DNA from 3 places in the Pseudomonas sp. FG47 genome. Region 2 is predicted to be linked to each of the others. Evidence: riboswitches for the same ligand, from Rfam matches in the RefSeq annotation. Region 2 holds a riboswitch; each other region holds the start of a gene.
The links. Region 2 has a riboswitch for cobalamin ahead of ACODS5_RS05240 (CbtB domain-containing protein). Riboswitches for the same ligand answer to the same signal wherever they lie in the genome.
Positions count from the first base shown of each region.

Region 1 (2,259 bases), on a different contig from region 2:
TTATTGGAGCAAGGATGAAGAAGTTGACAAGTGGGCGGACACTGGCTTCGTCTTCTATACGTCGTCGAAACCGAGGCAACGGGCTTCAAGTCTTACTTGATAGACATGTGGCGACTGAAGCCCAAGAGCGGCACCACCATTGCCTCCGTCACGACCATTCCGAATGAAGATAGATTGATACATGCGGACGCCTTTAAATCAGCGCCTGGAGATGTGTGGTTCTGGCTTAATACTTGGTATTTTTACAAATTCGACAACGCGAGAAATGTAGAAATTGATATTTCATATTTAGGGCTGCCGCAAAAAAGCGTGACGGCACGCCTCAATGATGACGATGCCTTGACATTCATACGTCTACTCATCGTTGAACCGAAGCTGGGTCCACCCGAAACAAGCGGCCCGGAAAAATTCCATTGCGTGACTCTTGACAAGAAGAGTGGCCGCTACAATTTGACTCTTGAAATGAGCGGCGAGACGTTCAACTTCCGCCCCACTTAAGCCACCTTCTATCAGCGACAGGTGGTTACAGATTTCGCGCAATGGATCGGCACCCACTCTGAGCAATAGGCGACCTGGCAGAGCAACAAAAGGCATGCGTTGACTCCCATGGGCATAAATGCTCAGATGCGCCCCTGCTTTCAGGTGTCCCTGGCCGCCGCGCCAGGGATTAAACGGGAAGCCGGTGCCTCGCCCGCGCGAGAAGTCCGGCGCTGCCCCCGCAACGGTAAGCGAGCCTGGCATTCGACACGCCACTGTGCCCCGCGCATGGGAAGGTGAATGCCCGATGACCCTCGCCAGCCCGGAGACCGGCCTGATTCGCCCATGGCCATTCCCGCGGAGGGCGGGTGCGCTCAGCTTGCCAGGCGCCCGCGCGCCTGCGCGGCCGTCTCGCACCGTCACCGTCGGGCTCATTCATTCCTGCGGTGTCCATCCATGTCTTGTTCCCTGCTGCACCTAGAGCGCCTGCACTGGTCGCTGTCCGCCACCGGGCCGGACCTGCTGGCCGGTATCGACCTCAAGGTCCAATCCGGCGAATTCGTCGGCCTGATCGGGCCCAATGGCAGCGGCAAGACCAGCCTGCTGCGCTGCGCCTACCGTTTCAGCCGGCCACGGGCTGGCCGGGTGCTGCTCGATGGCGAGGATATCTGGCTGCACCCGCCGCGCTGGCTGGCCCAGCGGGTGGCGGTGATGCTCCAGGAGTTTCCCGAGGATTTCGGCCTGAGCGTGCGCGACGTCGTGGCCATGGGTCGCACCCCGCACCTGGGCTGGCTCGACGCAGGCGGCGATTCGGCGCCGGTGGACCACGCCCTGCGCCAGCTGGGCCTGCAGGATCGCGCCGAGCAAGGCTTCGCCAGCCTGTCCGGTGGCGAAAAGCAGCGTGTGCTGCTGGCCCGGGCCTTGGCCCAGCAGCCGCGCCTGCTGATTCTCGACGAGCCGACCAACCACCTCGACCCACGCCACCAGCTCGCCCTGCTGCAACACCTGCGCGGCAGCGGCCTGGGCTTGCTGGCCAGCTTCCACGACCTCAACCTGGCGGCGACGTTCTGCGACCGCCTGTACCTGATCGAGCAAGGCCGGATCATCGCCCAGGGCACGCCCGCCGAGGTGTTGACCGAGCAATGCCTGGCCGAGGTGTTCGGGGTTCACGCCCTGGTCGACCGTCACCCCGTGGGCGAGCACCCACGCATTACCTGGATTCGTCACGCATGACCCGCCTGTTGCTTGCCCTGTTCGCCTGCCTGCCACTGTGTGCCCTGGCACAAGGCTTCCCCGTGACCGTGCGCAGTTGCGAGCGCGCGGTCACCTTCAGCCAGCCACCGCAACGGGCGGTGAGCCACGACGTCAACTTGACCGGCATGCTGCTGGCACTGGGGCTGCGCGAGCGCATGGTCGGCTACAGCGGCATCAGTGGCTGGAAAAGCCTCGCCCCGACGATGCGCGAGGCCCTGCACGGCCTGCCGGAACTGGCATCGCGCTATCCGTCGGTGGAAACCCTGCTCGCGGCCGACGCCGACTTTCTGTTCGCCGGCTGGAGCTATGGCATGCAGGTCGGCGGGCCGCTCACCCCGCAGCGCCTGGCAACGTTCGGCATTCCGGTATACGAACTGAGCGAATCCTGCTCACGGATCATGCCCTGGCACCCGGCAAGCCTCGACGACCTGTACACCGACCTGGGCAACCTGGGCCGGATCTTCGGCGTCAGCGCACGGGCCGACAGTCTGGTCGAGCAACTGCGCCTGCGTATCGCACGAGTCCGCG
Region 1 is NZ_JBMDJI010000036.1:30,408-32,666, reverse strand. It holds gene ACODS5_RS20535 (hypothetical protein) at 31-498, shown strand; cobalamin riboswitch at 637-817, shown strand; gene ACODS5_RS20530 (ABC transporter ATP-binding protein) at 934-1,710, shown strand; gene ACODS5_RS20525 (ABC transporter substrate-binding protein) at 1,707-2,259, shown strand, end outside.
Region 1: linked by a shared signal. The riboswitch ahead of ACODS5_RS20530 (ABC transporter ATP-binding protein) and the one ahead of ACODS5_RS05240 (CbtB domain-containing protein) in region 2 are both predicted to bind cobalamin.

Region 2 (2,259 bases):
GCCCAGGGCCAGCCAGAACGCGGCGTTGGTCAGCCAGGAAGCGATCTTGAACTGTGTGGCCAGGGTCTCTGGGGCCAGGCTTGCGTGCACTGCCGGTTGTGGCGCGCCGATCAGGTGAGGGATCACCAGCAGCACGACCCCCAGCACCTTGAACAACCAATGCCGGCTAAACACCAGCAAGGCCAGGCCGGCCGCGGTGGCGGCGGCGGTGCCGATCCACCAGGCCTGGCGTTGGCCCAGGTCGGCGGCGGCGGTGCCTGGCAGCTCGGCCGGCAAGCCCAGGGTGGGCGCCAGGCAGAACACGGCGAAGCCGGCCAGGCCCCAGAGCGCGCCGGTGCTGACGCGGCCAGGTTCACGCAGGCTGTACAGCGCGGCGAGGATCAGGGCGAAGCCGACGGCTACCACCAGGTTGCCGCCGGTGGTGGCCAGCACTCGCTGCCAGCCGTCTTGCGGTGCCCAGGCCTCGGCGTTGTGCTCATGGCTGTGGCCGGCTTCGGCTGGCGCATGTTCATGCTGCTCGGCTACCGGGGCGGCGCTCTCGAAGGTTTCCGCCTGGAGGATCAGCGGGGCGATCCAGAAACTTTGCAGCAGGGTCAGCAGCAGGGCGGCGAGCAGCCCGCTGAAGCCCGCGGTGCGGGCAATACGCGTGATCATGCGGGGATACTCAGTGGCAGGGGAAGGCGGCGCTGTGACGGGTGTCGTGGGCGGCGTTGTGCACCGCCTCGATGTGCGAGAAGCCGGCGAAGTACACCAGGCTCAGGCCCAGCAGGCTGGCGCCCACGGCGACCAGCAGGCGCTGGCTGAGGCTGACGGGGGTGACGATGCTGTGCTTGGCACTGGTGATAGGCATGACGCGTTCCTCTGCTGCTTTTGTTTTGGGCAACGGGCAAGCGCGACGCCCCCAGGCGCGGATGGCCCAGGGCATGCGACAGCACCCGCCCACCGCGGGGTTGTTCATCGAGCACCACAGGCCGGTCTCCGGGCTGGCGAGCATCGCTCGCTTACCGTTGCGGGGGCAGCACCGGCTTTGTCCGCCCCTGTTGTAGAGGCCGCGTCGCACCGGTTTCCCGTTTCACCCCCAATTGGGGGCACCTGAAGGCAGTGCGCTAGCAAATCACGGGGCGTGGCCGGCGTCAATCGCGGCGGCGGTTGACCGTTGTCGGGTGGATGCGTAGCCTTGCCGCTTCGAGGTTCTCAGGCCTGGCCTGAGCTAAGACGGGAACGCGGTACAAGCCGCGGCTGCCCCCGCAACTGTAGGCACTGAAAGGTTCGGCACAGCCACTGCGCAGGCGCGCGGGAAGGCGCTGAGCCACCGGCCCCGGCGCCGGATTGGTGCAAGCCAGGAGACCTGCCTCGCGACGTTTTCGACTTTCAACCGGGCGGGGTGATCCGGTGGCGAACGCGCCCGGCCAGCATGGCCGCGGCCGCCGTCCCGCATGCCCGCGCCACAGCCGCCAAGGGCAACGCGACATGAAAACACTGGCCAAGCTCCCTGTCACCATCGTCACCGGCTTTCTCGGCTCGGGCAAGACCACCTTGCTCCGCCACATGCTCGACAACGCCCAGGGCCGTCGTATCGCGGTGATCGTCAACGAGTTCGGCGAACTGGGCATCGACGGCGAGATCCTCAAGCAGTGCAGCATCGGCTGCACCGAGGAAGAGGCGCAGGGCCGGGTCTTCGAGCTGGCCAACGGCTGCCTGTGCTGCACCGTGCAGGAAGAGTTCTTCCCAGTGATGCGCGAGCTGGTGGCCCGCCGCGGCGACCTTGACCATATCCTTATCGAAACCAGCGGCCTGGCCCTGCCCAAACCCCTGGTGCAAGCCTTCCAGTGGCCGGAAATTCGCAACGCCTGCACCGTCGATGCGGTGATCACCGTGGTCGACAGCCCGGCGGTGGCCGCCGGCACCTTCGCCGCCTACCCCGAGCAGGTCGACGCCCAGCGCAAGCTCGACCCCAACCTGGACCACGAATCGCCGCTGCACGAGCTGTTCGCCGACCAGTTGGCCAGTGCCGACCTGGTGGTGCTGAACAAGGCCGACCTGATCGACGCCGCGGGCCTGGCCAAGGTGCGCGCCGAGGTGGCCGAGGAACTGCCGCCGGCGGTCAAGGTGATCGAGGCCAGCAGTGGCCGCCTGCCACTCGACGTGCTGCTGGGCGTGGGCGCCGAGTCCGAGGCGCATATCGATGGCCGTCGCACCCACCATGATTCGCACCACGACGGTGACGATCACGACGACCACGATCATGATGCCTTCGAT
Region 2 is NZ_JBMDJI010000003.1:223,484-225,742, reverse strand. It holds gene ACODS5_RS05245 (CbtA family protein) at 1-654, opposite strand, end outside; gene ACODS5_RS05240 (CbtB domain-containing protein) at 665-850, opposite strand; cobalamin riboswitch at 953-1,111, opposite strand; cobalamin riboswitch at 1,172-1,370, shown strand; gene cobW (cobalamin biosynthesis protein CobW) at 1,471-2,259, shown strand, end outside.

Region 3 (2,259 bases), on a different contig from region 2:
TGTCCTCGTCGAGCTTGTATTCGGTGCGGGTGTAGTACGCCCCCACCTGCACCGGCATGCCGCCTTGCTGGTTCATCAGCAAGGTGACCTCGGCGTAAGGATTGGTGCGATCCTTCATGTCGACGCTGTCGCTGCCGTAGTCATCGACCTTCAGGCGCGCCCGCCCATCGATGCTACGCCGTGCCCCCACTTCCACGCGCAGGGTCGAGGCATCGAACTGGTGGTTGTAGCCCAGCGCCGCCTTGGCGAACGGCGACTTGTAGGTCAGCCGCGTGTCGAGGTCGTTGATCTCGGGCTCGAAGCGTGTCCAGCTGTAGCCGCCGCCCAGCGTCAGGTCGACGAAGTTGCGCGCATCCAGCGCGGCGCGCCAGCCCAGGTCGAGGTCGGCCTGGGCCTCCTTGAGCTTGTTGTCGCTCTTCTTGCCGTACTTGGCCTCGGCGCCGATCTGGTAGATGAAGCCGGATTCGGCGGTCATCTTGTTGCCGAAGGTGGCGAACACACCACCCTGGCCCATGTGCTCCTTGTCCGATTCGCTCCCGCCCTCGAACTTGAACTTGTCGTAGGCCCCCAGCAGGCCGAGGGTGAACAGCGGATCGCTGCTCGGCGCCGCAGTGGCGGCCAGGGGCGCGCCGAGCAAGGCCAGCAGGCAGGAATGACGCAACAGGTTACGAGTAAACATGCGCAGCAGTCTCCATGACGTGAATGAATGACGAACGACCGGTTCGAGACAACGCCACTGGGGAAAGTTCGAAAAAGTTTCGACAAATACCGCTAACTCGCTAAAGCGTCACAGATTTTGCCTTCATTCAAACGATTGACTCCCTGCCGGTTCGATGGTCAGATGCGCGCCAGTTTCAGGTGTCCTGCGCCGCCGCGCGCAGGGTGAAACGGGAAACCGGTGCGTCGTTTTCCACGACAAGTCCGGCGCTGCCCCCGCAACGGTAAGCGAGCGAAACCTTCGACACACCACTGTGCACAGGCATGGGAAGGTGAAGGCTTCATGACCCTCGCAAGCCCGGAGACCGGCCTGAGGCTTCACTTGGCAACCCGCGGTGGGCGGGCGCAGGCCGGTATCCGCGTGCGCGCCCGCCTACGCGATTCGCCTTTGCGTGTTTTCCACCGGGATCCATTCATTCCTGTAGCAGTGGAACGACATGTCCCGATTCAACAAGCTTCACACCCTGGCGGCCTGCCTGGCCGTGTCCCTGCCCGCGCTGGCCGACGATCAGCCCGGCGCCACGCTTACCCTGCCCTCCACGGCGATCACCGACAACCGCGACCCGCAGGCCATCGACCTGGCGACGCCGACGCAAGCCGGCTCGCGCCTGAACCTCAGCGCCCTGGAAACACCAGCCAGCACCAGTACCCTCACCGAGGCGCAGATACTCGGGCGCAATAACCAGACCGTGCAGGACGCCGTGACCCGCTCGCCGGGCATCACCTTCATCGGCTCCCCGGGCGATGGCGGCACTGGCCTGTCGGCACGCGGCTTCAGCGGCCAGAGTTCGGTGATGACCCTGTTCGATGGCTCGCGACTCTACGCTGGCGCCGGAACCCTCACCTACCCGGTCGACCCGTGGATGGTCGAGCGTATCGAGGTGGTCCGCGGCCCGGCCTCGGTGCTGTATGGCGAAGGCGCCACCGGCGCGGTGGTCAACGTGATCCCGAAGAAGCCCTTCAGCGGCGACATCCGCAACCACCTGCGCCTGGGCTACGGTTCCTGGGACCGCCAGCAGCTCGGCCTGGACAGCGGCGGCAGCCTGAGCGACCGCCTGAGCTACCGCCTCACCCTGAACCAGCAAGCGGGTAACGGTTGGGTCGACCGCACCGACTCGCGCAGCCTGGCGCTGTCGGCGGCCCTTCGCTTCGATGCCACGGACGACCTGAGCTTCACCCTGTCCCATGAACGCGGCGACGCGCAACCGGCCAACTATTACGGCACCCCGCTGATCGACGGCCACCTGCGTGGCAGCCTGCGCAAGAAGAACTACAACGTCAGCAACGACCAGCAGCGCTACCACGATGAATGGACCCGGCTGACCAGCGACTGGCAGATCAACGACAGCCTCAGCGCCAGCAACCAGCTGTACTACATCAAGAGCCGCCGGCACTGGCGCAACGCCGAGGAGTACGCCTGGGATGCCGATAGCGCGATGATCCAGCGTCGCAGCTTCCTGGAGATCAGGCATAACCAGGAACAGATCGGCGACCGCCAGAGCTTCACCTTCGATCATGCGCTGTTCGGCCTGGCCAGCAAGA
Region 3 is NZ_JBMDJI010000067.1:1,099-3,357, reverse strand. It holds gene ACODS5_RS24240 (outer membrane beta-barrel protein) at 1-679, opposite strand, end outside; cobalamin riboswitch at 840-1,045, shown strand; gene ACODS5_RS24235 (TonB-dependent receptor) at 1,155-2,259, shown strand, end outside.
Region 3: linked by a shared signal. The riboswitch ahead of ACODS5_RS24235 (TonB-dependent receptor) and the one ahead of ACODS5_RS05240 (CbtB domain-containing protein) in region 2 are both predicted to bind cobalamin.